3 regions of the Providencia sp. PROV208 genome follow, and region 1 is predicted to be linked to each of the others. Evidence: predicted binding sites of a transcription regulator. Region 1 holds the regulator's gene; each other region holds the start of a gene.

Region 1 (3,291 bases):
GGCCAGAAATTGAGGTTAATACCAGCTGCAATGTGCGGTGGTACCAGCCCTTGATGATAGAGAACATATGAAAGCAGCAAGTAGTCCATGTGGCTACGATGGGACGGCACATAGACAATTTCATGACCATCTTGAGCCAATTGACGAACACGTTCAGCATGCTGAACGTTAATCCCTTGATACAAGCGGTTCCATGTCCAACCTAAAACTCGGTCAGTGAGTCGTACTGCTTCATATGAGAAGTTAGCGGCGATCTCTTCCATCATCGCCACGGCATTTTGCTGGGCTTTTTGTAATGGAATTTTTTTGCTGCGAGCTTCATCTTCGACGGCTTTTTCAATCGCTTTAGAAGAAAGCAATTTATTAAAAAGCTCATAACGTGCAGGCAGTTTTGGACCGACAGCCGCCAAACGTTGGCGAGAGTAATGAATACGCGCCACACGAGCGAGTTTATTGGCAATAATCGTGTCGGTACCATGCTCTTGCGCCATTTGACCCAGTGAAATACTGGGTGAAAAACGCACAAAGCTATCGCGCCCTAACCAAAGGACGGCGAAGAATTTTTGCACACCGTTTAGTAATTTCAGGGGTGCAGGCTTATGGCCTTCGCGTCCAGGCGCTCGCCCGAACATGACCGATGCTGGCAGCATTTGAATATCTAGATTTGGATTATTTTTATGCAAATCAAGATACGCATGGAATATTTTTACTGACTCTTTACGTGGATCTGGAGAGTAGTAACGGAATACACGCGGACCATCATCAATGAACACATAGGCAGGGAGCTGGGTGCCATTGATGTCGTTATCCACGAGAGGATCAGGTAAACCAATCGCTAAGCATTGTTGGCGAAGCGTGAGAAGGTCGGACTTTGAGTGATATGGCAAAACGTACAGCGTTGGCTTGTTTGGATCAAGCTGCAACTCTGTTATCGGGTCCGTTGGAATTAGTTTACTTTTTACCAATAATTTCAGTGGTAAATTCAACGTGTTGTAATATATTTTACGCCATAGTGACATAAACGATTATAGCCTCTTGTTAGTAATGCTGCGCAATCATATCAGAAAGCAGTGTTTAGATCTGTTATCGATAATTCACTTTGACTGCAAAAGTTGATTATTGTTTAAAAATTAAGGAAAAAATATGGCAAGTCAAACTAAGGGACTCACGCGAGTTATCAAAGCAGCTGGGTACTCCCTTAAGGGTTTAAAGGCAGCATGGGTGAATGAAGCCGCATTTAGGCAGGAAGCGGTTGCTGCTATCATTGCGATAATTATAGCTTTTTACTTGGACATTAGCCAAATTGATAGAATTTTACTGATAGGTTCAGTGGTTTTAGTCGCGATCGTCGAGTTAATAAACAGCGCTATTGAAGCCGTTGTTGACCGTGTTGGCACGGAATATCATGAATTATCGGGCCGAGCAAAAGATATTGGCTCCGCTGCGGTCTTTGTCACCATTGGATTGGCGTTATTTATTTGGGCTACCGTTCTCTGGGAACGTTATTTCGCACTTTAATAGTCTAAAAATAACAAAAGAGAGAAAAAGCAAAGAATTCAGCAATAAATTACAGATTTTGGCTAATTTAACAGTTCCCAATCCCCATTTACCTGTATATACTCACAGTTTGACTGTATAAACAAACAGGGGAACGGGATGAAAGCACTGACAGCTCGACAGCAGCAAGTTTACGATCTGGTGCGTGACCACATTTCGCAGACGGGCATGCCACCAACACGCGCTGAAATAGCAGCAAGTTTGGGATTTCGTTCGCCTAATGCGGCAGAAGAACATTTAAAAGCCTTAGCTCGTAAAGGGGTTATTGAAATTGTTTCTGGAGCTTCCAGAGGCATTCGTCTGTTGTTAGAAGAAGAAACCGAAGATTTAGGGCTTCCTCTGATTGGGCGTGTCGCCGCCGGCGAACCATTGCTTGCACAAGAACATATTGAAAGTCACTACCAAGTTGACCCAGAGTTATTTAAACCTCATGCGGATTTTTTATTGCGTGTGAATGGTATGTCGATGAAGGATATCGGCATCATGGATGGTGATTTACTCGCGGTGCATAAAACTCAGAATGTCCATAATGGACAAATAGTTGTGGCTCGTATCGAGGATGAAGTCACCGTTAAGCGCTTTAAACAACAAGGCAATCGCGTTGAATTGATTGCTGAAAACCCTGAGTTTGCGCCAATCGTTGTTGATTTACGCGAACAGAATTTTACTATTGAAGGGTTAGCTGTTGGGGTTATCCGTAATAGCGATTGGCATTGATGATGAGTGATTGAGTCTGGTAGCAGACTCAATATCTCTTTTTATCGGGTGTTTTTTCTTTATATTGTTCTTCCGTTTATATAGGCTTTTCTTTTTATATAGCCATATAACTCTTATTCACTTCGCTCTATCTATCTATCTATCTATTGCCTCTGCCATTAGGTTGTTATCTATTATAGCTATGGCGCGAGACGTTAATCTTATTAACCTTTGCTGATAGGTTTTTTACGGTTTTTTCTTTGGATTAGATGGGGGCTGATGGTCATGATCGCAATGTTCATGATCTTGGCAACTGGTGATTTCAACGCATTTTTGACATAAACCATGGTTTTCTACAACGGTATGCCTGAGATGAAAATGATTTTCTTCAGCAAGCGTACTAATAGCCTTTTCTATGGTTGTACAATCACTTTCCGTCACATTCCCACAATTATCACAAATCAACATCACTGAGATATGGCTTGGATTATCCACATGGTGGCAGACCACATAACTGTTTGTGGATTCAATTTTATGGATAAACCCTTGTTCCATTAGGAACTCTAAGCCGCGGTAAACAGTAGGGGGTTTAGCTTGAGGTTCTATTTCACGCAGCAAATCAAGAAGGTCGTAGGCACTAATCGCCCCATGTTGCTGTGCAATTAGTCGTAAAACCGTTTCTCTTTGTGGAGTTAAACGAACACCTCGAGACTGGCAAATACGTTCGGCCGTCGTAAGCAGCATATCTTCACTGATTATTGTCATCTTGTCTGGCCCCACCTAAATAGCGCTTCAAATGTTTATTACTGTTTAGTTTATCATAACTTCGGCTCCTGTTGCGTTTGAAATGATGTTTATGGAATAAACAATTTTCCCTACAATTAATACAGAGTTTTAACTTTAATAAACGTATGGTTAATAAATAACAGATACCTTATTTAAATGGTCAGCTTTTTTATTTTAAATAAAACTCTAATTGCTACATTTTGGTTAATAAATTGACGATCTATTTAACCAAATAAAAACAAATATTGAAAT
Region 2 (3,291 bases), on a different contig from region 1:
CTGCTGGCTCAGCAACTACTGCTGGAGCAACAACTGGAGCTGCTTCTTGACCGAAACGGTATGCAAGACCAACGCTCAGCATGCCGTTGTCTGGGCTAACACCGATGTTGTCTTTGTCACCCATGCGGCTAACCCACTGGTAGTCTAAACGAGTAGCTAATTCTGGAGTGATAGCATACTCAAGACCCAGTGCGTAAACTGGAGAAACGCCAGTGTCAGTTTCTTTACCAACGCCGTTAACTTTAGCTTCTGTACGGTAAACCATACCACCCAGACGAGTATAAACGTCTAAGTCTTCCATTACTGGATAGCTCAGTTTGGTAGTCAGAGAAACGCCCATAGAAGAAACGCTACCTGCGTTGTCACCTTTGTACTTCATTTTACCAAACCAGTCATAGCCCATTTCGAAGCCCATGTACTGGTTGTATTGGTAACCTGCGTACAGACCCGCACCTAATTGGTCACGAGTTTTTTTACCGGTACCAACAGAAGTTTCATCTCCTGCAGCATCTTCAAAAGTAAATTTAGCGTGCTCGTAGTGAGACCAACCTAATTTACCACCAGTATACCAAGTGTTATCTTTTGGAGCTGCTTGTGCAACAGTTGCGAATGCTGCTACTGCCACTGCTACCGCGATAGCTGTCTTTTTCATTTTTACGCCTCGTTATCATCCAATATTGGCTTGGCTTCGTGAGCCTTATTATTTGCCATTGGTTCAATTTACTTGCTAGGTTCAGCTGACATTATCCACAAAAATTTACGAAAAGTAAAAAAATAATGTCATACGCTTAACAGGCTAAAGTCTACAACGAACTCCAAAAGATACAAGTATGGTAAGCAATAAAGGTTAAAAAAAGTCTTTTTTTATCCCTGAAATCAGAGAGATAAATATATTGTACATTTTATCGCTAATTAATCTATCCTATTGTTTTTAATGTATTTTAGTGTTTTATTTAACAACGATATTACTCAACTTAAAATTTAGTAAGAAAAATCTTATTATTGATCAATGAATCTTATTGGAGTGAATCTTTAAAAGGTTTTGATGTCTAGTGGTCATCTGAATTGTATTATATGTTTTTTCTGGTCTCATAATGAATCCCATAGAATGACCTACTTCAGCGGCATTTTGTAAAAGAATAAAATCTTGCTCACTTATTTCTGGTAACCATCCTAATACGACACTGTAATTACCGCTTCTCAATGCTTTTTCCATTGCATCAATAGTTGTAATTGAGTCAACTTGGTTGAGTTGCATAATTTTATTTGCAGGAAGTCCCGCTTGTTCCACCCAATGTTTACTCAGTTTTTTCTCAGGACTCAACCATAATAACCAGCGTGATTGAATACCAAACTGGCGTAGCATTGGTAGCAATATGTAATCCATGACTGGGTGCTGTTCATTATAAACTAGCTCACTCACCATACCTTGTTGCATAGCGCCATTTACACTATTCATCGTTGAACTAGCACTAGTCACGTTACTATCTGTAAGGTGATCACGTGTGAAGTTATCATTAGTAAAACGATTAAGAGAATGTTCTGCTGTGTTGTTCCAAGAATAGATGCTCATAATTCACCTCGCTACAATGCTGTATGGACATACAGTAACTGTATATTTATACAATATCAAGGCTATTTTTACAAAGCGCTTCGCAACTTTTCGGTTTTTATGTGAGTTCTACTTGGCATTTTTAACTGAAACTTTAAAATCGATTAAACATAATTATATGTAAAAACAATTGTTTTTAATTGTTTAGGCTTCAAGGACGATAGTACTTTTTTTATTCATAAGGAGATGAAAAAGTGTCATTACAAAACGAAAGAAGTTCCCTTTTGCAACAAATTTTGAGCAAATTTGGGGTACTAAAAAAGAAGAACCATTTTGGTGGATATTGTTTGTGTATTGATAGTGCACTTGTTGGATTGGTATTGGATGACCAGTTTTATGTACGAGGGTGTCTGTTTTCTCGCAGTTACTTTGAATCTGTGGGATTCGAACGGTTGGTCTACAGTAAAAGGGGTATACCTTTAGAGATGAGATATTATCGACTCCCTGAAGATGTTTGGTGTGATTCATCAATATTGAGTCATATTATCGAGCTTGCTTACCGTTCGGCGATAGAGGAAAACCAACAAAAAGAATCGGCGGCTGTTCGTATTAAAGATTTGCCTAATATGAATATGGCAATGGAAAGAGCATTAGGTAAAATTGGCATTTTCCATGCCGAGGAGCTGGCATTGATTGGCGCTAAAGCGTGTTTTTTGAAGTTAAAACAGCACGGTAAGCAAAGACCGAGTGTCAAGCAATTGATTGGATTGGCTGCGGCAATCGAAGGTTGTCACAGTGAAGTATTACCTTCTCAAACCCGGCAAGAGTTGATTAACTGGTTTAACAGCGTGAACTGATTTTCAGTTTACCTATGAAGATAATTGCGGGCATTGACTACTGGTTAGTTTTAATGCCCGCTCATCAGTTTATTTTATGACAAACTGATTTGTTTAATCATTGATTTTATCTCAGGAATTAATTCGATCAGTAACTTAGTTTGCTCCATGATTAAAACTGTTTTTTCATCGTCATCACTGGAGGCGTGGTCAATGCGTTGGAGTAAACTGACTCTTAATCGCTCTGATTTTTCATCAATAATTGCTGGATCTAACGATGTGACTTGAATGGATGATTCGATGTAGCAAATCGCATCGTTTAATAATGTTAAGTTTGCATCGTTTTGCATTTTTTCTCGGTGGGCACCGAGCGCTGAAATATAACCCAGTAATGTATGGTTCAGACACAATAAACGGAATGCCTGTTCTTGTGTAATTTGGTATGACTTAGGATCAGAAGCCATATTTGAGACAACGGAGGCAAACTCTGCATCAGAGTTGTGAGCATCTCGCCTCGCAATACGGTACTCCAAACTATTATCTTTGCCTTGATAATACTGTTGTAAAATAGCGTCTAAGTAACGGCAGTTACTATCCATCGTCTTTTGAATCACTTGGGGTAATTGTCGAAACTTCCAGTCAGGCCAAATGAAACTAACGGCAAGCAGTGCAATGAAGCAACCAATTAAGGTATCGATGATTCGAGGCAAGGCGACCTCAAACCCTTCACCCAGTAAATTGAAGCAAAAAAGCACAAGTAATGTAATAAATAGTGTGGCTTGAGCGTATTGGCTGCTACGGAACATGAAAAATAGCAATCCAGTGACCACGATTAAGGCGAGCTGCCCTTCAATAGATGGCACGATATTAAGTAGTGGTAAGCCAATCGCAATCCCTAATAGG
Region 3 (3,291 bases), on a different contig from region 1:
CAGTCATTGAACCACTCACGTTCAGTGCCGTACGACCCATATCAATTAATGGCTCAACTGAAATCAATAACGCGACTAAAGTAACAGGTAAGCCCATCGCTGGCAGTACAATCAGTGCAGCAAACGTTGCACCACCACCCACACCTGCGACACCCGCAGAGCTGATAGTCACAATACCGACTAAAGTCGCGATCCACAGTGGGTCAAATGGATTGATACCCATTGTTGGTGCCACCATAACCGCTAACATGGCAGGGTAGATACCTGCACAACCGTTTTGACCGATAGTTGCACCGAAAGACGCAGAGAAGCTGGCGATCGATTCTGGTACACCAAAGCGGCGAGTTTGCGTTTCAATATTCAGTGGAATACTTGCAGCACTCGAACGGCTAGTAAAGGCGAATGTCAGTACAGGACCTGCTTTCTTAAAGAATTTAATCGGATTTAAACCGGTTGTCGCAATTAAGACACCGTGAATCACAAACATAATGGCTAATGCCACGTATGATGCAACCACAAAGGTACCTAAATTAATGATGTCAGCTAAATTCGAGCTTGCGACCACTTTGATCATCAGTGCCATCACACCATAAGGCGTTAAGCGCATGACTAAGCGGACTAATTTCATTGCCCAAGCCTGCATCACATCGATAGCCGCTAATGCTTTTTCACCACGTTCTTTATCATCTTTGAACAGTTGCAGTGCCGCTACTCCTAAGAATGCAGCAAAAATAACCACACTAATAATAGATGTTGGGCTTGCACCTGTTAAATCAGCAAACGGGTTTTTCGGGATAAAGGACAGGATCAATTGCGGAACGGTTAAATCCGATACTTTACCAATGTAATTTGTTTCAATGGCAGCTAAACGTGCAGTTTCAGATTGACCTTGGACTAACCCTTCAGCAGTTAAGCCGAACAAGTTAGCAATCAAGATACCGATTAGAGCAGCGATAGCGGTTGTGAACAGCAGTGTGCCAATGGTTAAAAAGCTGATTTTCCCTAAAGAAGATGCCTTATGGAGTCTAGCTACTGCACTCAGAATTGAGGCAAATACCAGAGGCATAATCACCATTTGTAATAGTTGAACATAACCATTACCAACGATATTAAACCAAAGAATGGAGTCTTTTACCGTTTGGTGACCAGAACCATACACCAGGTGCAGTCCCACACCATAAGCAACACCGAATACCAGACCCAGTAAGACTTTTTTGGATAGGCTCCAACCATTCGATCCGAGTTTTGCTAACAGTATTAAAAGTGCTACGAAAACGAGCACATTGATAATCAGGGGAATATTCATTCCGCACTCCAAATTGTAATTATTTTACATAATGATTCTTGTTGTTAATCCTTAATAGGTATAAGGATTTCGTTTCTTCTAACAACTGGTTATATGATATCAGTTGAAGTTAGTCATTACTTATAATCAAAAGTTATAATTTAGGTTGATTTATACTTACAGTATATTACAAAAGTGATGTTTTTGTCGGTAAGTGTATATTTATCTGATTATTAAAATAATTTAGTACGCTTTCTATTTGCTGGAACCAGTCAGCTGGATGCCCTGCGGGTATAAGCACCGCACAGACGGTCAAAAGCACGGCAATAAAGCGTTCTCCGCGTTTACTAGATTTACCGCGTAGAACGGGAAAACAGAAACGTAATGGTAATGGCCATAAAAATGGGACACCGGATGGCGTCAGCATATCGGCAATTAAATGGCTCATATAACCAAGTAAAAACGCTTGGATAAGGTCAGGGGGTAAATCCCAATAATGGGGTAACCATTGATAGCTGGAAATCAGCAAAATTAGCCATGCAATAAGGCTATGCGTAAAGCCTCGATGACCGCAGAGCTTGGATATGGGAATAGAAATAATACGAAAAAGTCGCCCAAGAATGGATGATGGATGGTCGATATCCGGCAATAAGGCACCCAGCAAAACGCCTGGCACCATATGCAACCAATCACCCTGAGCGAACTCTGGCGTAATTTGCAGTTTATGAGCCATTATGAGTGAGGCGACAGAAAAAAGCAGGTGCCCTTCAGCAGTCATGGTGGATAAAATACCATCTGTTTATCTATACAGTAGGCGGGCAGTATAATGGGTTTGAGCGGAATTTGGTAGAGGGTGAGAGTTAAAAAAACTCTTATTTATTAGCTAATAACCGTAGATTTTTATACTTTTCAAAATTTCCCCTACGCAAATAATGTAGGGGAAAGAAATCATCACTAATTCATTTAAGATTAACGTAAATTTTCTGGACGTAAATCATTTAATGAAGCGAGTTTGACATCTGCCAAACCCCAGCGTGGGTCATTGAAGTGCTTGTTATCAGGAACCACGATAGAGCGCATTCTTGCGGCTTTTGCTGCAATCATGCCATTAAAGGAATCTTCCAATGAAACGCAGTGAATAGGCTTTGTCGATAATTCTGCTGCGGCTTTTAAATAAACTTCAGGATGGGGTTTGCTTAAAGGCAATTTTGCTGCGGAAACAACCGCAGAAAAATAATGGCGAATATCAAATAAATTCAGTACCTTCTCCAACATGTAATCCGGAGATGCTGATGCTAACGCAATTTTTAAATCCATTGAACGGCATAACTCTAATGCATGTTGGACACCGGGCAACAATGGGCGTTTCTCTTCGACTAAGCCAATGACTCTGTCAATAATACGCTGTTTTGCCTCTTCTAAACTGCAGCCTTGCCAAGGGGATGCGTTATACCAAAGTTCAACAACGTGGTCGATACGCAAACCGAGGGTATCTGGAAGCGTGTGCTTGATGGATAAATCAACCCCTAACTCTGCAAATACTTCATCTTCTCCCTGTTCCCAGAAAGGTTCCGAGTCAATCAGCAAACCATCCATATCAAAGATAACAGATTGGATAGGTAATTTATGATACATAGCAAACTCCATTCATTTAGATACCCATTTGAAAATAGGGTATGGGGGCTGTCGCTGCATTTTAATCACAGTCAATTTAGTGTCTAAAACTATTCTAACAAGCCATGACTTTCGGTTATAGAGATATATGTGCTATCACATGATTTTATTGAAAATTTGAATTTAGCGGGTGATATGAATGCAATTAAATTTTTGAATAATCCGAAACTCAATTTTTAACTATCATTTTTTTATAGAAATTTGGAGCCAGCAAATATTATCGGCTATGATTAGCGTAGAAAAAAACTCTGAGGAATAGTTGTAATGAATTACCACAAGGCAAATTCTCTTGCGATTGGCAAACGTATTTTGGGCTGGATCGTATTTTTTGT

Evidence for each region. Region 1 encodes LexA, which represses DNA repair genes until DNA is damaged. Its sites were predicted from a motif close to TNCTGTATGTACATACAGNA; they were not measured.
Region 2: the regulator LexA is predicted to act here: its motif matches at 1,591-1,610, upstream of sulA (SOS-induced cell division inhibitor SulA).
Region 3: the regulator LexA is predicted to act here: its motif matches at 2,079-2,098, upstream of PR766_RS12985 (metal-dependent hydrolase).

Annotation. Positions count from the first base shown of each region.
Region 1 is NZ_JAMPNS010000017.1:26,887-30,177, forward strand. It holds gene plsB (glycerol-3-phosphate 1-O-acyltransferase PlsB) at 1-1,019, opposite strand, end outside; gene PR766_RS13795 (diacylglycerol kinase) at 1,144-1,518, shown strand; gene lexA (transcriptional repressor LexA) at 1,657-2,274, shown strand; gene zur (zinc uptake transcriptional repressor Zur) at 2,500-3,018, opposite strand.
Region 2 is NZ_JAMPNS010000010.1:226,257-229,547, forward strand. It holds gene ompA (porin OmpA) at 1-652, opposite strand, end outside; gene sulA (SOS-induced cell division inhibitor SulA) at 1,007-1,573, opposite strand; gene PR766_RS08830 (TfoX/Sxy family DNA transformation protein) at 1,807-2,409, shown strand; gene yccS (YccS family putative transporter) at 2,484-3,291, opposite strand, start outside.
Region 3 is NZ_JAMPNS010000016.1:75,681-78,971, reverse strand. It holds gene PR766_RS12990 (L-cystine transporter) at 1-1,306, opposite strand, end outside; gene PR766_RS12985 (metal-dependent hydrolase) at 1,473-2,063, opposite strand; gene hxpB (hexitol phosphatase HxpB) at 2,255-2,920, opposite strand; gene PR766_RS12975 (YniB family protein) at 3,224-3,291, shown strand, end outside.